DNA from 3 places in the Roseateles sp. GW823-FHT07B05 genome. Region 1 is predicted to be linked to each of the others. Evidence: riboswitches for the same ligand, from Rfam matches in the RefSeq annotation. Region 1 holds a riboswitch; each other region holds the start of a gene.

The links. A riboswitch is a leader RNA that binds a small molecule or an ion and turns the genes downstream of it on or off. The one in region 1 is predicted to bind S-adenosylhomocysteine.
Region 2: linked by a shared signal. The riboswitch ahead of ahcY (adenosylhomocysteinase) and the one ahead of AC1Q7O_RS16385 (MFS transporter) in region 1 are both predicted to bind S-adenosylhomocysteine.
Region 3: linked by a shared signal. The riboswitch ahead of metH (methionine synthase) and the one ahead of AC1Q7O_RS16385 (MFS transporter) in region 1 are both predicted to bind S-adenosylhomocysteine.

What each region holds. Positions count from the first base shown of each region.
Region 1 covers NZ_JBXAGX010000007.1:70,014-76,962, reverse strand. The annotation lists gene AC1Q7O_RS16395 (preprotein translocase subunit SecA) at 22-2,010, shown strand; gene AC1Q7O_RS16390 (efflux RND transporter periplasmic adaptor subunit) at 2,007-2,828, shown strand; S-adenosyl-L-homocysteine riboswitch at 2,890-2,967, shown strand; gene AC1Q7O_RS16385 (MFS transporter) at 2,980-4,167, shown strand; gene AC1Q7O_RS16380 (DUF3616 domain-containing protein) at 4,157-5,095, opposite strand; gene AC1Q7O_RS16375 (aminopeptidase P family protein) at 5,092-6,903, opposite strand.
Region 2 covers NZ_JBXAGX010000005.1:332,999-339,947, reverse strand. The annotation lists gene AC1Q7O_RS13930 (diguanylate cyclase domain-containing protein) at 1-224, shown strand, start outside; gene AC1Q7O_RS13925 (DNA glycosylase AlkZ-like family protein) at 208-1,302, shown strand; gene rbp (RNA-binding regulator) at 1,572-1,937, shown strand; gene AC1Q7O_RS13915 (aldo/keto reductase) at 2,047-3,048, opposite strand; gene AC1Q7O_RS13910 (AraC family transcriptional regulator) at 3,205-4,107, shown strand; gene ppk2 (polyphosphate kinase 2) at 4,270-5,370, shown strand; S-adenosyl-L-homocysteine riboswitch at 5,417-5,494, shown strand; gene ahcY (adenosylhomocysteinase) at 5,566-6,949, shown strand, end outside.
Region 3 covers NZ_JBXAGX010000005.1:406,576-413,524, forward strand. The annotation lists gene AC1Q7O_RS14250 (ATP-binding cassette domain-containing protein) at 1-816, opposite strand, end outside; gene AC1Q7O_RS14255 (hypothetical protein) at 988-1,656, opposite strand; gene AC1Q7O_RS14260 (ABC transporter ATP-binding protein) at 1,653-2,546, opposite strand; gene AC1Q7O_RS14265 (GntR family transcriptional regulator) at 2,543-2,932, opposite strand; gene AC1Q7O_RS14270 (HD-GYP domain-containing protein) at 3,030-4,232, opposite strand; S-adenosyl-L-homocysteine riboswitch at 4,318-4,388, shown strand; gene metH (methionine synthase) at 4,407-6,949, shown strand, end outside.

The DNA.
Region 1 (6,949 bases):
TTGTCTCCAAAGGCGGCAAACATGACCGCCGCCACCCTCCCTCTGGACATCGGCGAATCCCTCGCCCACGGCATCTTCCCCGAGCGGCGGGACGTCGACGAGCCCGTGCACGACCGCCTGGCCCGCGGCGTCCTCTGGCGCCTCAAGGGCCACCTCATCCCCGCCGTGCCCACGCTCCGCAAGATGGCGCAAGCCGCCGGCGAACTTGAACAGGAAGTCCAGCAGCAGACCGACGACGAACTGCGCCGCCGCCTGTTCCGGGCCGCGCCCGCCGCCGTGCAGGCCGGCAAGGCGCAAGGCCTTGCCGAAGTGATGGCCCTCGTCCGCGAAGGCGCCCGCCGCGCGCTCAACAAACGGCCCTTCGACACCCAGCTGATGGGCGCCGCCGTGCTGCTCGAAGGCCGCCTGGCCGAAATGCAGACCGGCGAAGGCAAGACGCTGACGGCTGGAATCGCCGCCGCCATCGCCGGCGCCGCCGGTCTGCCCACCCATGTCGTCACCGTCAACGACTACCTTGCCCGCCGCGACTGCGAGCTGATGCAGCCGCTGTTCGGCTTCTTCGGCATGACGGCCGGCGTCGTCTGGGCCACGCTGGAGCACGAGGCCAAGCGCGTGGCCTACCAGCGGCCCATCACCTACTGCACCAACCAGAGCCTGGTGTTCGACTACCTGCGCGACCGCGTGTCCGCCGGCGGCCGCGTCAGCCCGGCGCAGATGCAGGCGCGCCTGCTGCACGGACGCCTGCCGCAGCTGCTGCTGCTGCGCGGCCTGCACTTCGCCATCGTTGACGAGGCCGACTCCATCCTCATCGACGAGGCGCGCACGCCGCTGATCCTGTCCGAGAAGCAGGGCAGGCCGCCCGATGCCACCGACTACCAGCAGGCGTTGAAGATCGCCGCGACCTTGACGCTGGGCGAGCACTTCGGCATCGACGCGGCCCGCCACAGCCTGCATTTCGAGGCCGCCGGCCTGCCCGCCGTGCGCGAGGCAGCCGAGGGCCTGGGCGGCATCTGGGGCGTCGCGCGCGGCCGTGAGCACCTCGTCGGCCAGGCGCTGCGCGCGCTGCACTTGTTCCACCGCGACCAGCATTACGTCGTCATCGACGGCACCGTTCAGATCGTCGACGAGTACACCGGCCGCGTGCTGGAGGGCCGCAGCTGGGAAGGCGGGCTGCACCAGATGATCGAAGCCAAGGAAGGGCTGGACCTGACCGAGCCCGCGCGCACGCTGGCGCGCATCACCTTCCAGCGCTTCTTCTGCCGCTACCTGCGCCTGGCCGGCATGACCGGCACGGCCGCCGAGGTGGCGCCGGAGCTGAACCAGGTCTACCGGCTCGACGTCGTCAGGCTGCCCACGCACAGACCCGACCAGCGTGTCACGCGGCCCGCGCGGTTGCTGCGCACACAGGCCGCGAAATGGACGGCGGTGGGCGAGGCAGTGACACAGGAACTCGAAGCCGGCCGCCCGGTGCTTGTCGGCACGCGCTCGGTGAAGGCCTCCGTCGCGCTCTCGGACGAACTAGGGCCGCGCCAGGTCCACCGCGTGCTGAACGCGCGCCAGGACCAGGAGGAGGCCGACATCATCGCCACCGCGGGCGAGCCCGGCGCGGTGACGGTGGCCACCAACATGGCCGGCCGCGGCACCGACATCCACCTCGACGACCGCGTGCGCGAGAAAGGCGGCCTGGCCGTGCTGCTGACCGAGTTCCACGACTCCGCGCGCATCGACCGCCAGCTCGTCGGCCGCGGGGCCCGCCAGGGCGACCCCGGCGTCGCGCTGGCCATCGTGGCGCTGGACGACGAGATCTTCACCGCCCATGCCGCCACGCTGCAGGCGCTGCTGGGCCGCCTCTTCGCCGGCCGCGACGAACTGCCCGGCTGGGCGCTGGCGCTGCTGCGCCGCGCCGCGCAAGGCCATGCCGGCCGGCTGCATGCGGCCATGCGCCGCCGCACGCTCAAGGCCGACCGCCAACTCGACAATCTGCTCGGATTCGCCGGAAACCAGATATGAGATTGCTTCCGTTTCTGCTGCTGCCCGCCGCCGCGCTGGCGCAATCGACCAAGCCCGCGGCGCCCGCCGCGCCGGCCGGCTACGACTGCCTCATCGAGCCCAACCAGCGCATCGAGATCCGCAGCCCCACCAACGCGCTCATCGATAGGATCCTCGTCGAGCGCGGCGGCGCGGTGAAGGCGGGCGACACGCTGGTGCTGCTGGACGGCAGCGTCGAGCGCGAGGCGCTGGCCGGCGCGCAGCAGCGTGCCGAGTCCGAGGCCGAGCTGCGCGTGGCGCGGGCCCGTGCCGACTACGCGCGCGAGAAGTTCCGCCGCCGCGAGGACCTGCGCGAGCAGCACTACATCACCGCGCAGGACCGCGACGAGGCGCAGGCCGAGCTGCGCGTCGCCGAGGCCGAGCTGGCGCTGGCGGTGGACAACCGCCGCCTGGCCGGCATCGAGTCGCGCCGGCTGGACGCCGTGCTGAAGCAGCGCGCGCTGAAGGCGCCGTTCAGCGGCGTCGTCACCGACCGGCTGCAGAACCCCGGCGAGCTGGCCTTCACCGGCGAGGGCTCGCGGCCCATCCTGAAGATGGCGCAGACGAACCCGCTGCGCGTGGAGGTGGTGCTGCCGGTGTCGGTGCTGGGCCAGATCAAGGCCGGCCGCCCGGCGGAGATCACGCCCGAGTCGCCGCTCAAGGGCAGCTGGCAGGCGCAGGTGAAGGTGGTGGACCGCGTCATGGACTCCGCCAGCGGCTCGTTCGGCGTGCGGCTGGAGCTGCCCAACCCGGGCGGCGACATCCCGGCCGGCGTGCGCTGCAAGGTGCGGTTTCTCTGAGCGCGCTGCTGCGGCTTTGACGGCTTCGTAGAATCCGCCCCGCGCCGCCTGTCGGCGCCGTCTCACCGAGGGGTGCTGCGACGGAGCACGGTCTCCGCCACGCTCGGTCGCGACGACAGGTCAAGGGCGCCCTTTGTGAAAAGGGTTGTCCGTGTCCTCGTCATCTTCCGCGTCCATACGCACCATCCTGCCGCTGGCCTTCGTCACCGGCGTCAGCATGGCCGCGATGGACCTCTACCTGCCCGCCGTGCCCGCGCTGCAGACCGGCCTGGGCATCAGCGTGTCGCTGGCGCAGGCCACCGTCGCGGTCTACCTCGCCGGCCTGGCCGGCGCGCAGCTGCTGTGGGGCGAGCTGCTGAACCGCCTCGGCCCGCGCCGCAGCCTGCAGATCGGCCTGGCGCTGCTGGCCATCACCAGCCTGGGCTGCGCGCTGGCGCCGGGCATCGAGTCGTTGCTGTTGCTGCGCCTGTTGCAGGGCGTTGCCGCGGCGGCGGCCACCGTCGTGGCGCCCACGGTCGTGCGCGCCACGCTGGGCGATGCCGACGTCGTGCGCGGCATCGCCGCCATCTCGATGGTCGAGGCCATCGTGCCGGCGGCCGGGCCGGTGCTGGGCGTGCTGCTGCTGCAGGTGACGGACTGGCGCGGCACCTTCTGGGTGCTGGCGGCGCTGTCGCTGCTGGTGCTGCCGTGGGTCGTCAGGATCGCGCCGCGCCGGCTGCCTGGCCTGGACCTGGCCCATGACGCCAGCTACGCGGGCATCCTGCGCAACCGCCACTACGTGCGGCTGGCGCTGTCGCATGCGCTGTGCATCGGCGCGCTGCTGACCTTCCTGGCCAGCGCGCCGCAGCTGCTGCAGCACACGTTGGGCCTGGGGGGCAACGCGTTCGCACTGCTGCAGGTGCTGGGGGTCGGTTCCTTCATGCTGGGCGCGTCGCAGTCCGGCCGGGTGGCCAAGCGGCTGGGCCATGCGCGCGCGGTGAGGCTGGGCAGCACGGCGCAGGTGCTGGCCTGCGCGCTGGCGCTGCTGACCGCGTGGGCCTCGGGGCCGCCGCCCTATGCCGTCGTGGCGGCCTACTGGATGTGTTTCTGCGGCGCGCTGGCCATCCGCGGGCCGGCCACGTTTGTCGACGCGCTGACCGTGCCGCCCGCGCAGATGGGCCGCGCGACGGCGCTGCTGGTGCTGGCGTTGCTGGCGGCCGGCGCGTTGGGCACGCAGATCGTCGCGCCCTTCCTCGGCGGCGCGAACAGCGCGGTGCCGGTGTTCTGCGGCGTGCTGGTGCAGTTGCTCGCCAGCGCGGCGCTGGTGTGGCGCTACCCGGTGCTGCCGGTCAGGGCCTGAGGGCCAGGTCCAGCGCGCGGAAGGCGCGCTTGCCCTTGTCCGCGTCCTTGCAGGCCTTCTTGCCGACCATCACGCCGCCGTCGTCGCTGAGCAGCGTGACCCGCCCGTCGGGCCAGGCGAACAGCGCCTCGGGGCGCAGCGAGCCCAGGTCGGCCTTCACGGGCGTGGGCGCGTCGCCGGCCTGGCCGCTCCAGCGGAAGAGCGCGAACGTGCCGTCGTCGGCCGGCGGGCCGGCGGCAATCAGGTAGGCGTTGCCGACGCGCTCGATGGAGCGCACGCCGCGGCCGCCCAGGTCCAGCCGGATGACGGCGCCGAACCGCGCCGGCCCGCGCCCGTCGACCAGCTCGGCCGGGTTCAGCAGCGGGATCAGCAGCGCCCGGCCCTGCGGGATCGGGTTGCGCAGCCCGATCAGCAGGCTGCCGTCGGCCGCGGTGGCCAGGCCCTCGATGTTGAAGCCGCCGTCCGCCTCGGCGGCCCGCACGGCAGCCTCCGCGAGCTTCAGCGGGGCCAGCGACGGCGCGGCCAGCAGGTCGTCCAGCAGCCGGGTGTACGGCTTGCCGGCCGGTGCCACCGTGTCGCCGCGGATGTCGGTGGCGAAGAAGCGGTGGCGGTCCTCGCGCAACTCGCCGCGGCTGTTGCGGGCATGCGAGCTGATCCAGTAGATGCGGTCGCCGCGCTGCGCGGCGCCTTCGAGGTCGGACTCCTTCTTCGCGCCGAGGAACTTGTCCAGCTCCACCTCGCCGACGCGCTTCGCGTGGCCGTGCCGGTAGACGGTGAGCCGGTTGTGTTCGTCGTCGGCGACGATGAAATGGCGCTCGTCCAGCGCCACGGCGGCGGAGGCGTCGCACAGGCCGTCGTAACGCGCCGGCTCAGCCTGCGCCGTGGCCGCGCCGGCCGCCACGAGCAGCAGCGCGGCCAGGGCCTTCACAGCGGTTCGGTCCGGGCCAGCAGCCAGGCCAGCGCCGGGCCGCTCACCAGCGGCTGCAGGCGTTCGCGCACGGTGGCGTGGTAGCCGTTCAGCCAGGCGATCTCGTCGGCGCGCATGAGGCTGCGGTCAATGCAGTCGGTGGCGATGGGGCACAGCGTGAGCGTCTCGAATTCGAGCATCTCGCCGAAGGCATTCTGCTCGGGCGTGTCGACGGCGACGTTCAGCACCAGGTTCTCGATGCGCACGCCCCACTGGCCCGGCCGGTACAGGCCCGGCTCGATGGACGTGATCATGCCGGGCTCCATGGCCATGGCCGGCTCCGGGATGGCCTTGCTGATGCTCTGCGGGCCTTCGTGCACGTTCATGAAGTAGCCCACGCCGTGGCCGGTGCCGTGGCCGTAGTCCAAGCCGTGCTCCCACAGCGGCGCACGGGCGATGGCGTCCAGCATCGGGCTCAGCGTGCCGCGCGGGAAGCGGGTGCGCGACAGCGCGATGGTGCCCTTGAGCACCAGCGTGTAGTCGCGCTTCTGCGCGGCGCTGACGCTGCCGATGGGCCACACGCGCGTGATGTCCGTCGTGCCGCCGAGGTACTGGCCGCCGGAGTCGATCAGCAGCAGGCCATCGCCGTCGATGAACGCGAACGACTCGGGCAGCGCGCGGTAGTGTGGCAGGGCGCCGTTTGCCTGCCAGCCGGCGATGGTGCTGAAGCTCAGGCCGACAAAGCCCTTGCGCTGGCGGCGCCGGGCCGACAGCTTCGCGTCGACATCCAGCTCGCTCCAGCGCTCGCCACGGGCCAGCGAGGCCTCGAACTCGGCGTAGAACTCGCACATCGCCGCGCCGTCCTCGGCCATGGCGTCGCGGATGAACACCGCCTCTGCCGGCGTCTTGCGGCTCTTCAGCAGCGTGCTGGGGTTGATTTGCTCGACGACCTTGACGCCCGCCGCGGTGGCCTCGCGCAGGCCCAGCGTCACGCGGCGCGGGTCCACCAGCAGCGTGGCGCCAGCGGGCAGCGCGGCCAGCGCCGGGCGCGCCGCGTCGTAGGGGGCGAGCTGCATGCCGTCTGCAGCCAGATGCGCCGCGACGTCGGCCGGCACCTTGCCGTCGGCGATGAAGAGGCGGCCGCCGGTCGCATCGAGCAGCAGGTGGGCGATGAAGACGGGGTTGCACTCCACGTCGCTGCCGCGCAGGTTCAGCAGCCAGGCCACGTCGTCGACGGTGGACACGAGGTGATGCGTCGCGCCGATGCCGGCCATCGCGGTGCGCACGCGGGCCAGCTTGTCGGCGCGGCTGACGGCGGCCTGCGGCGGCAGGTGTTCGTAGACGGGCTCGGTGGGCAGGCCGGGGCGGTCGTCCCAGGCGGTCTGCACGAGGTCCAGGTCGGTGCGCAGCGTGATGCCCTTGCGCGCCAAGCCCGCACGCAGCGCGTTGGCCAGCGCCAGGCCCAGCACCTGGCCGTCCACGGCCAGCACTTCGCCGGGCTGCAGCTGGTTGGCGATCCAGTCGATGTAGATCGTCGACGCGCCGGAGGCCATCTTCTCGAGCTGGATGCCGCTGCCGGCCAGCTGCGCCTCGGCCTGGGCCCAGTAGCGGCTGTCGGCGAACAGCGCGGCGCGGTCGCGCGTGACGACCAGGCTGCCCACCGAGCCCGTGAAGCCCGACAGCCACTCGCGGCCCTGCCAGCGGCCGGGCAGGTACTCGGAGAGATGCGGGTCGGCGGAGGGCACCAGCACGGCATGCGCGCCGGCGGCGGTCAGGGCGTCGCGCAGGCGCTCGATGCGCAGGCGGGTCTCGGAGGTGCGGGTGTCCATGGTGGCGGACCTTTTCAACTGGAGCGGTGGGCGGATTTTAGGTTTG
Region 2 (6,949 bases), on a different contig from region 1:
AGTTCCTGCTGCTGCTGGAGTCCGTCGACAACCGCGCCGACGCCGAGGCCGCCCGCAACCACCTGGAGGCCGCGCTGCGGCTGCCGCTGCCCAGCCTGGCCGACGTGCCCGATGCCCCCGCGCCCCGCGCCGGCTTCGGCATCGCGCTGTACCCCGACGACGGCCAGGACACCCAGACCCTGCTGCGCCACGCCCACGCCGACCTGCATGCCCGCCCCCATTGACCTCGCCGCGCTGCGCCGCCATGCCGTGGCGCGCAGCCTGTTCACCCCCACCACGCTGATGAAGGCCGTCGAGCGGCTCGGCGGCTTCGTGCAGGCCGACCCGCTGCGCGCACCGGCCCGCGCGCAGGATCTGACGCTGCGCCACCGCGTCAAGGACTACCGCGCCGGCGACCTGGAGCGCCGCTACCCGCGCCTGCCGCTGCAGGAGGACTTCTTCATCAACTACGGCTTCGTGACGCCCGCGCTGCGCGCGCTGATGCACCCGCGCACGGCGCGGCGCACATGGGACAAGCCGCGCTGGAAGCTGGCCGACGCGGTGCTGGCCGAGGTCGGGCGGCTGGGCGAGGCGCACCCCGCCGACGTCGACGCGGCGCTGGGCCACGGGCCGGTGAAGAACTGGTTCGGCGGCAACAGCCGGCTGTCCACCGAGCTGCTGGACGGCCTGCACTTCCGCGGCCACCTGGACGTCGTGCGGCGCGACAGCGGCACGCGCGTCTACCGGCTCGCCCAGCCGTGGCAGGCGCACCCCGACCCGCAGGCCGCGATGGACGCGCTGGCCGACGTGGTGATCCAGAAGTACGCGCCGCTGCCGGCCGGCAGCCTGTCCACGCTGATCAGCATGCTGGCCAGCGGCGCCCGCCAGTGGCAGGACCTGCGCAAGACGACGCTTGCGCGCGCCAGGCAGCGGCTGGCCCATGCGCAGGTGGACGGCACCGACTGGTATTGGCCGGCCGACGAGGACCCCACGCGCGGCTGGCGCATCCCGGCCCAGGTGCGGCTGCTGGCGCCGTTCGACCCCGTGGTCTGGGACCGTCGCCGCTTCGAGCAGCTGTGGGGCTGGGCCTACCGCTTCGAGGCTTACACGCCTGCGCCCAAGCGCGTGCGCGGGCACTACGCGCTGCCGCTGCTGTGGCGCGACGACGTCGTCGGCTGGGCCAATGCCAGCGTGAAGAGCGGCCGGCTGCAGGTGGACTGCGGCTACGTGACCGGCCGCGCGCCGCGCGACGCGGGGTTCAAGGCGGCGCTGCAGGCGGAAGTGGACCGGCTGGCGGCGTTCCTGGGCGTCGATCCCGGCTGACCCGGCCACGACCTCGCCGGCCGGCCCATCAGCGCTACAGGGAATACAAATCGACCCACATATGCGTCAAAGATATAATCCCGGGTTGCCGTGACGATGCCTGAGACGGGCTGTCTCGCTTCGGCACGACCCCTGCCGCGCGGAGCCGCACGGCTTTTCGCAATCACCCGAGGCTGGCTGCCAGCGTGCAGACAACCCTCGCTGCGGGCTCCTCCGCAGAACCGCCAGGCCGCATCCTGCCGATGCGCCGCATCCAGAAAGGCTCGTCGATGAGCACCAAGATCTACGTGGGCAACCTGCCCTACTCCGTGACCGATTCCAGCCTGAAGAGCAACTTTGCCGAGTTCGGCAGCGTGTCTTCCGCCCGCGTCATGATGGACCGCGACACCGGCACCTCCAAGGGCTTCGGTTTCGTCGAGATGGCTTCTGCCGAAGTCGCCCAGGCCGCCATCGCCGCGCTGCACGGCGTGTCCGTCGATGGCCGCTCCATCGTCGTGACGCTGGCGCGCCCCCGCGAAGGCGGCAAGGAGGCCGGTGGCCGCGGCGCCGGTGGCGGCGGCGGCGGCGGCTACACCGCCAGCTCGCGCAAGGATGTCGGCTACGGCAACGGCGGCTTCGGTGGCGGTCGCTACTGACCCCTGCACCCCCGTGAACAACCGGCTCTGCTGAGCCGGTTTTTTTTCGCCCCGCCCCACCCATCGCGCCACGACTGCATGCGTCTCGACATCGGGCCGCTGCGCCGGGCTAGACGTTGACCGAGCCCATCTGCGCCGCCGGGTAGCGCGTGCCGGCGATGGCGTGGCGCTGCAGCAGCGCCGCGATGTGCTCGCGGCGGCCATCGTCGAGATGTACGCGCGCGGCCCGCGCGTTCTCGTCCAGCCGCCCGATGCTGCGCGTGCCGGGGATGGGCACGATGTCGTCGCCCTGGTCCAGCAGCCAGGCCAGCGCGAGCTGGGCCGGCGTGTGCCCCCAGGCCTCGGCCAGCGCGGCCAGCGAATCGGCCAGCGCGAGGTTATGGTCCAGGTTCCCGCCCTGGAAGCGCGGGTGGAGGCGGCGGCGGTCGTCCGCGGCCAGTTGGTCGGCCGAGCGGATCGCGCCGGTCAGGAAGCCGCGGCCCAGCGGGCTGTAGGGCACCAGCGCGATGCCCAGCTCGCGGCAGGTGGGCAGGATCTCGGCCTCGACGTCGCGGCTCCACATCGAGTACTCCGTCTGCACCGCGGCGATGGCGTGCACCGCATGGGCGCGGCGGATGGTGGCGGCCGAGGCCTCGGACAGCCCCAGGTGGCGCACCTTGCCGGCCTTCACCAGTTCGGCCATCGCGCCCACCGTCTCCTCGATGGGCACGGTCTTGTCGACACGATGCTGGTAGTAGAGGTCGATGTGGTCCACGCCCAGGCGCCCGAGGCTGGCGTCGCAGGCCTGGCGCACATAGGCCGCGCTGCCGTCGATGCGCGTAACGGCGCCGTCCGCGCCGCGCACGTGGCCGAACTTGGTGGCCAGCACGACCTCGCTGCGGCGCGACCGCAGCAGCGGCGACAGCAGGCGCTCGTTGGCACCGATGCCGTACATGTCGGCCGTGTCGAGAAAGTTGATGCCGATATCCAGCGCGTGGTGCAGCACAGCCAGCGACTGCGCGTCGTCCGCCGGGCCGTAGAAATCGGACATGCCCATGCAGCCCAGGCCCAGGGCCGAGACCTCGGGGCCGTTGCTGCCGAGGCGGCGGCGGGGAAAGTCGGTAAGCGTCATGACGGGGCTCCTTGAACGAATCATCAACGGGACGGCGACAGCTTAGGAAACCCGGCCACCGCCGCCCAGCACAAAGCTGGCGCGTGCTTGCCCGATCCTCCGGGCCCGGGCCTCGCCGGGCGCCGTGAGGGCCATGGCGTTTGCACAATCGCCCACATGCCACCCGATGACGACCTCCAGGCCCTGCGCCAGCGCACCGTGGCGCAGGCGCTGGCCCATGCGCCCGCCGACGGGCACCACGCCACCGCACTGCCCTGGCTGCGCGTGATCCGCGCCAGCGCGCCGGCGCTGCCGGTGCCGGCCATCTACGAACCCGGCCTCGTGCTAGTGCTGCAGGGCCGCAAGCAAGCGCGGCTGGGCGACCGCGTCGTGCACTACGACGCCCTGCACTGCCTGCTGGTGCCGGTGACGGCGCTGCCGCGCGGCCACGTCGTGGAGGCCAGCGCCGACCAGCCCTATGTCTGCCTGCGGCTGAGCTGCGAGACGCAGGCGCTGGCCGAGCTGCTGCTGGAGGGCGCCGGCTTGGACGATGCCCCGGACGCCGACGCCGGCCTGCACGTCGCGCCCGTCACCGCGCCGCTGCTGGATGCGGCGCAGCGCCTGCTGCAGCTGCTGGCCACGCCGCAGCACCTGAAGACGCTGGCGCCGCTGGTGCAGCGCGAGATCTTCTACCGCGTGCTGACCGGCCCGCTGGGCCCGCGGCTGCGCGCGCTGGCGCAGGGCGACGGCGTGGCGCGCCGGCTCAACCGCGTCATCGAGCAGCTGACGCGCCGCTTCGCCGAGCCGCTGTCCATCGACGAACTCGCCGGGCTGGCGCACATGAGCCCGTCCACGCTGCACCTGCGCTTCAAGCAGCTGACCACGCTGTCGCCGCTGCAGTTCCAGAAGTCGCTGCGGCTGCAGCACGCACGCCGCCTGATGCTGGGCGACGGGCTGGACGCCGCCAGCGCCGCCCACCGCGTCGGCTACGAGAGCCCGTCGCAGTTCAGCCGCGAATACCGGCGCCTGTTCGGTGCGCCGCCGCGGCAGGATGTCGAGCAGCTGCGCGGCGGCGTCTGATGCCCCTTGCCGCCTTGAGCGGGATCAATCCCCGCAGCCCGCCCGGCGCGCAGTATCGTCATCGTCCCGTCATGCCAAGGAGTGAAGCCGATGCCCACAACGCCCCGCGCCCGCAGCACCGGGCCTGACCAACCGGCCCCGCGACGACACGGCGCCCGGCGCGTGGCCTCCGGGGACACGCCGCCCCGGCTGGACGATGAGAGCCTGCAGAAGCACCGCGTCGCCCGGGCCACGACGCGCCGGCAGGTGGCCGGCAGCGAGACGCTGGCGGAACTGCTGCGCCGGCATCAGCAGGGCGAGAGCAGCCCGCAGGCGCTGGCCGAGGAACTGGCCACGCTGCTGGACGGCAGCTCGCCCGACGAGCGGCGCCACCTGCGCCGCGCGCTGCGCCAGCACGAGGAGGCCACCACCCCGGAAGCCGAGGTGGACGCCGACACCGCGCTGAACCCGCGCTGGCGCCAGGGCGGCTACCCCTACAAGAACCTGCTCTCGCGCAAGGCCTACGAGAAGCAGAAGTACCGCCTGCAGGTGGAGCTGCTGAAGCTGCAGGCCTGGGTGAAGGAGACCGGCGCGCGCGTCGTCATCCTGTTCGAAGGGCGCGACGCGGCCGGCAAGGGCGGCACCATCAAGCGCTTCATGGAGCATCTGAACCCGCGCGGCGCGCGCGTGGTGGCGCTGGACAAGCCCAGCGAGGTGGAGCGCGGCCAGTGGTACTTCCAGCGCTACGTGGAGCACCTGCCTACCGCAGGCGAGATCGTGATGTTCGACCGCAGCTGGTACAACCGCGCCGGCGTGGAACGCGTCATGGGCTTCTGCAGCGAAGCCGAGTACCAGGAATTCCTGCGCCAGACCCCCGAGTTCGAGCGCCAGCTGGTGCGCTCCGGCATCCACCTGTTCAAGTTCTGGTTCTCGGTCAGCCGCGCCGAGCAGCGCCGCCGCTTCAAGGAGCGCAAGCTCCATCCGCTCAAGCAGTGGAAGCTCAGCCCCATCGACATGGCCTCGCTGGACAAGTGGGATGACTACACCCGCGCCAAGGAGTCCATGTTTCTGCACTGCGACACGTCGGACGCGCCCTGGACCGTCATCAAGAGCGACTGCAAGAAGCGCGCGCGGCTGAATGCGATGCGCTTCGTGCTGAACCGGCTGCCCTACGCAGAGCGGCGGCTGGAGCGCATCGGCGCGGTCGACCCGCTCATCGTCGGCCGGCCGGCCCTCTTCTCCGCGCCCGGCGACGATTTGTTGGCAGGCGCCGGCCCGGGCTGACCGACGAAACGGCGCCGGGCGGCGCCGGGCCTCGCTAGAATCCGCAGCTTCCGAGGAGCGTTGCAACCTCAGCACCCTTGAGGCCAGGCTCGGAACAGACACCCTGCAACTGCGCTCACCCGCTGACCGATGGTCGGGGTGAGGCCTGAACTCCCCCGGCACGCGCCAGCGGCTTCATTCCCTGAAGGAGCCGTCATGACCGCCAACCTCCCCGCCCACATCGTCAAGGACCTGTCGCTGGCCGACTGGGGCCGCAAGGAAATCAAGATCGCCGAGCACGAGATGCCGGCGCTGATGGCCATCCGCAAGGAGTACGCCGCGTCGCAGCCGCTCAAGGGCGCGCGCGTCGCGGGCTCGCTGCACATGACCATCCAGACGGCCGTGCTGGTGGAGACGCTGCAGGCACTGGGCGCCGAAGTGCGCTGGGCCTCGTGCAACATCTTCTCGACGCAGGACCACGCCGCCGCCGCGCTGGCCGCCGTCGGCACGCCCGTGTTCGCCTACAAGGGCGAGACGCTGGAAGACTACTGGGACTACACCCACCGCATCTTCGAATTCGGCGGCAAGGGCGAAGCGGGCGAAGGCCCCAACATGATTCTGGACGACGGCGGCGACGCGACGCTGCTGATGCACCTGGGCCAGCGTGCCGAGAAGGACCTGTCCGTGCTGGCCAACCCCGGCAGCGAGGAAGAGCGCATCCTGTTCGCGGCCATCAAGGCCAAGATCGCCACCGACGCCACCTGGTACACCCGCAAGGCCGCCGAGATCATCGGTGTCACCGAGGAAACCACCACCGGCGTGCTGCGCCTGAACGAGATGGCGGCCAAGGGCACGCTGCAGTTCCGCGCCATCAACGTGAACGACTCCGTCACGAAGAGCAAGTTCGACAACCTCTACGGCTGCCGCGAGTCGCTGGTGGACGCCATCAAGCGCGCCACCGACGTGATGGTGGCCGGCAAGATCGCCGTCGTGGCCGGCTACGGCGACGTGGGCAAGGGCTCGGCACAGGCGCTGCGCGCACTGTCGGCCCAGGTCTGGGTGACCGAGATCGACCCCATCTGCGCGCTGCAGGCCGCGATGGAAGGCTACCGCGTCGTGACGATGGAATACGCCGCCGACAAGGCCGACATCTTCGTCACCGCCACCGGCAACAAGAACGTCATCCGCCGCGAGCACATGGAGGCGATGAAGAACAACAGCATCGTCTGCAACATCGGCCACTTCGACAACGAGATCGACGTCGCGTCCATCGAGAACTGCGGCTGGGACGAGATCAAGCCGCAGGTCGACCATGTCACCTTCCCCGACGGCAAGAAGATCATCCTGCTGGCCAAGGGCCGCCTGGTGAACCTGGGCTGCGGCACGGGCCACCCGAGCTACGTGATGAGCTCGTCGTTCGCCAACCAGACCATCGCCCAGATCGAGCTGTTCGCGCACAAGGACCGCTACGAGGCCGGCAAGGTCTACGTGCTGCCCAAGCACCTGGACGAGAAGGTCGCGCTGCTGCAGCTGACCACGCTGAACGCGCAGCTGTCGACGCTGACCGACGAGCAGGCGGCCTACATCGGCGTGGACAAGG
Region 3 (6,949 bases), on a different contig from region 1:
GTACAGGCAGGTGGCGGACGACGCGATGGCCAGCAGCCCGTGCAGCAGCCAGCGGGCGCGCAGCGCGGCCAGCGCATCCGGCGCGCGCTGCAGCAGCCAGCCGAACGCGAACGCCGTGCCGAAGCCGACGGTGGCGGGCAGCTGCGGCAGCAGCGACTGGTCGGGCGTCGGGATGCCGCCCGGCGGGAACCATGCCGGCCTGGCCAGCAGCACGGCCGCCAGCGGCAGGCCCAACGTCAGCGCGCCGGCCGGCCAGCGCACGGCGCCGGTCGCTAAGCGGTCGACGAGGCCACGCAACACCTGGCCCCGGTCCAACCGCGCCACGGCGCCGCGCAGCAGCAGCGCGACGGCGTACAGCCACAGCAGCTGGTACAGGAACCACAGGTGCGTCAGCGGGAATGCGCCGGCCGCCTTGGGCATCTCGGGCATCGCCGGCGGCGCGCCGTGGAAGACCTTCTGCAGGCCCAGGTGCCAGACGAACGCGATGGCGGGGAACAGCAGCAGCCAGCCAACGACCAGCGGCACCGCGATGCGCTGGCCGCGGTTGGCCCAGAAGCCGCGCGTGCCCAGCCGCTGGTGCAACTGCCGCGCGAAGTAGCCGGCGATGAAGAAGAACAGCGTCATGCGGAAGCTGTGCACGACGAAGCTCGTGTCCGCGAGGAACGGGCTGGGGGAGTGGTCGTTCATCGCCCACAGGCCCGGCGGCATGCCGGGGATGAAGGACAGCGCCGCGTGGAAGGCCACGCCCAGCAACAGGGCAAAGCTCCGCACTGCGTCGAGGGCGTGCAGCCTCTCGCCGTTGGGTTGCGTGGACATGGGGGTCTCCTAGAAGGCGTGGACGGACTCCGCGCAGCCGAGCGGGCCGTCGCGGCGGCGCCAATCAAGGCGCAAAGCGGAGCCGTGGTGGTTCCCACGGCGAGCATTTGCAACGCCGAGTGGCGGCGTTGCGGCGGAACGAGCGGGTGTGAGGAGTTCGTTCATGCCTTCTCACAGAACGTCTCGCCGTCGCGCGGCGAAGAGCAGGGGCAGGCACAGCGCCAGCAGCGTGGCGGCCAGTTCGGCGGCCAGCAGCCACCAGAACGGCGTGCTCCAGACCGGTTCGGGCTTGAGCATGTGTTCGCCCAGCCCCGGCATGCGGCCCACGCCCATCATGAAGAGCGAGACCGACATGTTCGTCAGGATGATGAGACCGCCGACACCGGCTTCCGACGTGATGTGCAGCGCGCCGCACAGCACCAGCGAGAAGTTCAGCAGCAGGAAGCCGCACAGCAGCACACCGTAGGGCAGCAGGCCGTCGGCGATGCCGGGCGTGGCGGCAATGAGCCCCAGCGCGCCGGCGCTCAGCAGCGCCCACGGCAGCAGGAAGCAGGCGAGCAGCCCCAGCAGCTTGGCGCGCACGTAGTCGGCCGGCGACAGCGGCAGGCTGAGCAGGAACAGCAGCGAGCGTTCCTTGCGCTCCTGCGACACGCCGAAGATGGCCAGCATGACGCCCAGCGCGATGACGGCCGTCAGCCAGACGATGAAGCCGATGTTGAAGCCCACCTCGCCGGTGCCCGCGGCCAGCAGGCCCGCGAAGCCGGCGGCGGTGGCGCCGGCCATCAGCCAGCGGTAGACGTGGAGCTCCTTGGCGACGAGCTTGCGTGTGAGCAGGTTCATGACGGACGGGCCTCCTGCACGCGCCGGCTGTGCATGACGGTGGCGACGAAGATCTCCTCCAGGTTCATGCGGTGCGTGGCCTGCAGCGGCAGGCCCAGGCGGGCGACGAAGTCGTCCGAGAAACCGTCGACGGTCAGCGTGGCCTGCGCGCCGTCGCGCTCGCAGCCGACGATCTCGGGCAGGTCGGGCAGCGCCTGTGCGGGTTCCGGCATCCGCAGCTGCACGCGCCGCCAGCGCTCCAGGAAGTCTTCCTTGTCGCTGGCCGCGACGACGCGGCCGCGGTCGATGAAGGTCAGCCGGTCGGAGATGCGCTCCACGTCCAGCGTGTTGTGCGACGAGAACAGGATGGCGCGCTCGTCGTCGCGCAGCACGTCCATGAACTCGGCCAGCAGCTCGTGGCGGGCGACGGGGTCCATGCCCGACGTGGGTTCGTCCAGCACCAGCAGGCGCGGGCGGCGGGCCAGCGCCAGCAGCAGCAGCGCCTTGGCCTGTTCGCCGCTGGACAGGCTCCTGGCCGCCTGCCCCGCGTGCAGGCCGAAGCGCTTCAGCAGCGTCGCGGCGTAGGCGGCGTCCCAGCCGGGGTAGATGGCGGCGACGAAGTCCATGTGCCAGGCCAGCGTGGCCTGCGGCAGCAGCTTCATGTCGTCGCTGACGAAGCCGACATCGGCCTTGGCGGCGGCCTGGTCGCGCGGCATGTCGTGGCCCAGCAGGCGGATGCGGCCGGCGTCGGGCGTCAGCAGGCCCATCAGCAGCCGGATGGTGGTGCTCTTGCCGGCGCCGTTGGGCCCCACGAGACCCATGATCTGGCCGGGCGCCAGCTCCAGCGACACGTCTTCCAGCGTGAAGAAGCGGAACGCCTTGCGCACGCCGTTCATTTCGATGGCCTTCATTCGGCGGCCTCCTTGTCGTTCAGCGCGTTGCGCAGGCGTTCAACCAGTTCGGGTTCCGCGATGCCCAGCGTGCGGGCGATGCGGCCGGCGGCGGCGAGGTGCGCGTCCAGCGCTGCGCGGTGCACGGCCTGGGCGGCTTCCTGCGCGTCGGCAATGAAGGAGCCCTTGCCATGGCGGGTCACGATGACGCCCTCCGATTCCAGCTCCTGGTAGGCGCGCTTCACCGTGATGACGCTGACGCGCAGGTCCGCCGCCAGCGCGCGGATGGACGGCAGCTCCTGCCCCGCCGGCCAGTCCCCGGCGGCGACGCGCTGGCGGATCTGCTCGACGATCTGCAGATACATCGGCCGCGCGTCGGTCTGCGAGATGAAAAGACTGCTGTGCATAATGTATATACACAGAATATATGCACAGTCGGCGGCGTGCAAGTGCCGAATGACAAGGGCGGCCCTCAGGCCGCCTGTTCGTGTGGGTGTCGCCCGCTCAGAGCCTCAGCAGCGCGTCCAGGTTGATGCGCAGCTTCAGCTCCGCCGGTGCCAGGCTGGCGGCAATGGCCTGCGAGGCCAGCCGCGTGTCGCGCGGCACCGGGTTGGACAGCGGGTTGCCGCTCTTGCCGATCAGCGCCGCCACCAGCGGCTCGTTGGCGCTGAAGCCCCGCTTCACGACCATGCCCACCTCGCCGTTGGCCAGCCGCACGAGGCTGCCGGGCGGGTACAGGCCCACGGCCTTGATGAGGGCGGCGCCGGCCTCGTCGGGCTGGCCCAGCTCGTCCAGGAACACGGCCCGCGCGGCGGCGGCGCCGCTCATGGCCTGGCGGCTGCGGCGCGGCGACAGCCGGGCGCCGAAGATGTCGATGCGGCGCAGCAGCCGCGCCAGCTTCTCGCCGTCGCCGCGCGGCGCCAGCGGGCCGGGGCCGGCGTCGTGGTGCAGCCGCACGGCGGTCAGCCAGGCGTCGTCGATGACGCCGGCCTGGACCAGCCGGGCCGCGGCGCGGTCGCCATGGGCCTGCAGGGACTGGCGCTGCGCCGGGCTGGCCGGGCCGGTCTGGTTGGCCATGCGGTCGTGCACGTCGCTGGCGCCGTAGTTCATCGTCAGCGCGGCGCCTTGCAGCGCCTCGCGCAGCGGTGCCGGCAGCTGCAGCTGCTGGGCCACCAGGTCGCACAGCAGCAGCGTCAGCAGCGCATGGCGGGCGCTGTAGTCCTCGAAGGCCTGGCTGCTCTCGAACACCAGCAGCATCAGCGTCGCGTCGGGCTGGGCATGCAGCCGCTTCAAGGCGGCGTCGCGCAGCTGGGCCACGCGGCCGGGCAGGTCCGCCGGGGCGGCCTCGCGCAGCAGCGTGTGGGTGTGCAGCAGCAGGTCCGACCAGGCCTCGCGCGGCCCCAGCTCCACCTTGGCGGGGGCGGACGGGTCGAGCCGGAAGCTGGCATCGGCCTTGGCGATGTCGGCCAGTGGCACGTCCTGCATGACCAGCGTGTCCAGCCGGTGCGCGCGGGCGCGCTGGTAGGCCATCGTGTCGGCCGAGTTGACCCACGCGCCGCCGTCGACGAGGCCACGCACCTGCGGCGAGTCGCGCAGCGTCTGCCCGCGCGCGAACAGCAGCTGGCCGCCGGCGTCGTACAGGTCGTAGGGCAGCGTCATGCCCACGCGCAGCGTGCGCGCGGGGAGGGGAATGAGGTCGAGGGCCATGAAGCGCGGAATTCTGAAGGGGCTTCGGCAGGTGCAAGCCGATCTTGAGCCACGGCGAAGGGGTGGCTGCGTAGAATTCCCGCCTTCATCCGAGGAGCGCTGCGACGGGGTCTCACCTGCCAGGCTCGGATTCCTCTCCAACGGCGCTCATCGAACCTCTGCACGAGTCCGTCGATGACCATCGCCCCGCCCCCCCTGAAGCTCTCCGGCCTGGAGCCCGTCGCCATCGGCGCCGGCACGCTGTTCGTCAACATCGGCGAGCGCACCAACGTGACCGGCTCCAAGGCCTTCGCCCGCATGATCCTGGCCGGCCAGTTCGAGCAGGCGCTGGCCGTGGCTCGCCAGCAGGTCGAGAACGGCGCCCAGGTCATCGACGTGAACATGGACGAGGCCATGCTGGACAGCCAGGCCGCCATGGTGCGCTTCCTGAACCTGATGGCCGGCGAACCCGAGATCGCCCGCGTGCCGGTGATGATCGACTCGTCCAAGTGGAGCGTCATCGAGGCCGGCCTGAAGTGCATCCAGGGCAAGGGCATCGTCAACTCCATCTCGCTGAAGGAAGGCGAGGCGGAGTTCAAGCGCCAGGCGCGGCTCGTGAAGCGCTACGGCGCCGCGGCGGTCGTCATGGCCTTCGACGAACAAGGCCAGGCCGACACCTTCGCGCGCAAGACCGAGATCTGCACGCGCGCCTACCGCATGCTGGTGGACGAGGTGGACTTCCCGCCCGAGGACATCATCTTCGACCCCAACATCTTCGCGATCGCGACGGGCATCGAGGAGCATGACAACTACGCGGTGGACTTCATCGAGGCCACGCGCTGGATCAAGCAGAACCTGCCCGGCGCCAAGGTGTCGGGCGGCGTGAGCAACGTGTCGTTCAGCTTCCGCGGCAACGAGCCGGTGCGCGAGGCCATCCACACCGTGTTCCTGTACCACGCCATCCAGGCGGGCATGGACATGGGCATCGTCAACGCCGGCATGGTGGGCGTCTACGACGACCTCGACGCCGAGCTGCGCGAGCGCGTCGAGGACGTGGTGCTGAACCGCCGGCCCGATGCGGGTGAGCGCCTCATCGAGATCGCCGACCGCGCCAAGAGCGCCGGCAAGGACGACTCGGCGCGCCTGGCCTGGCGGGCCGGCGACGTCAACCAGCGGCTGAGCCACGCGCTGGTGCACGGCATCACCGACTTCATCGTCGAGGACACGGAAGAGGCCTGGCAGGCCATCTCGGCCGGCGGCGGCCGGCCGCTGCATGTCATCGAAGGCCCGCTGATGGCCGGCATGAACGTCGTCGGCGACCTGTTCGGCCAGGGCAAGATGTTCCTGCCGCAGGTGGTGAAGAGCGCTCGCGTCATGAAGAGTGCCGTGGCTCACCTCGTGCCCTACATCGAGGAAGAGAAACGCCAGCTGGAGGCCGCCGGTGGCGACGTCAAGCCCAAGGGCAAGATCGTCATGGCCACCGTCAAGGGCGACGTGCACGACATCGGCAAGAACATCGTCACGGTGGTCCTGCAGTGCAACAACTACGAGGTCGTCAACATGGGCGTCATGGTGCCGGCCCAGGAGATCCTCAAGAAGGCCAAGGAGGAGGGCGCGGACATCATCGGCCTGTCCGGCCTCATCACGCCGTCGCTGGAAGAGATGCAGCACGTCGCGGCCGAGATGCAGCGCGACGACTACTTCGCATCGCGCCACATGCCGCTGCTGATCGGCGGCGCCACCACCAGCCGCGTGCACACGGCCGTGAAGATCTCGCCGCACTACGAAGGCCCGGTCGTCTACGTGCCCGACGCGTCGCGCGCCGTGGGCGTGTGCTCCGAGCTGCTCAGCGACGAGCGCGCCGCCGCCTACATCGCGGACCTGAAGGCCGACATCGAGAAGACCCGCGCGCTGCATGCCAGCAAGAAGCAGACGCCGCTGGTGACGCTGGCCGCCGCGCGCGCCAACGCCGCGCCGCTGGACCTGGCCCGCGTGCCGCCCGCGCCCAAGTTCACCGGCCGCCGCGTGCTGAAGAACCTGGACCTGGCCGAGCTGGCGAAGTACATCGACTGGGGCCCGTTCTTCCAAACCTGGGACCTGGCCGGCCCCTACCCCGCCATCCTCGACGACGAGGTGGTGGGCACCGAGGCGCGCAAGGTGTTTGCCGACGCGCAGGCCATGCTGAAGAAGATCATCGACGGCCGCTGGCTGCAGGCGCACGCCGTGTTCGGCCTGTACCCGGCCGCGCGCGTCTACGACGACATCGCCATCCACAGCGAGCCGCCGATGACGTGGCACGGCCTGCGCATGCAGAGCGAGCGCCCCGTCGTCGACGGCGTGAAGCGCCCCAACCGCTGCCTGTCCGACTTCGTCGCTCCGCAGGGCGACCACATCGGCCTGTTCGCCGTGACGGCCGGCCTGGGCGTCGACAAGAAGGAGGCCGAGTTCCTCGCCACGCACGACGACTACTCGGCCATCATGCTGAAGGCGCTGGCCGACCGCCTGGCCGAGGCCGCCGCCGAATGGCTGCATGAGCGTGTGCGCCGCGAGTTCTGGGGCTATGCCGCGGACGAGGCGCTGAGCAACGAGGAGCTGGTGGCCGAGAAGTACAGCGGCATCCGCCCCGCGCCGGGCTACCCGGCCTGCCCGGACCACCTCGCCAAGGCCGACCTGTTCAAGGTGCTGGCCCCCGACGAGATCGGCATGGGCCTGACCGACAGCATGGCCATGACGCCGGC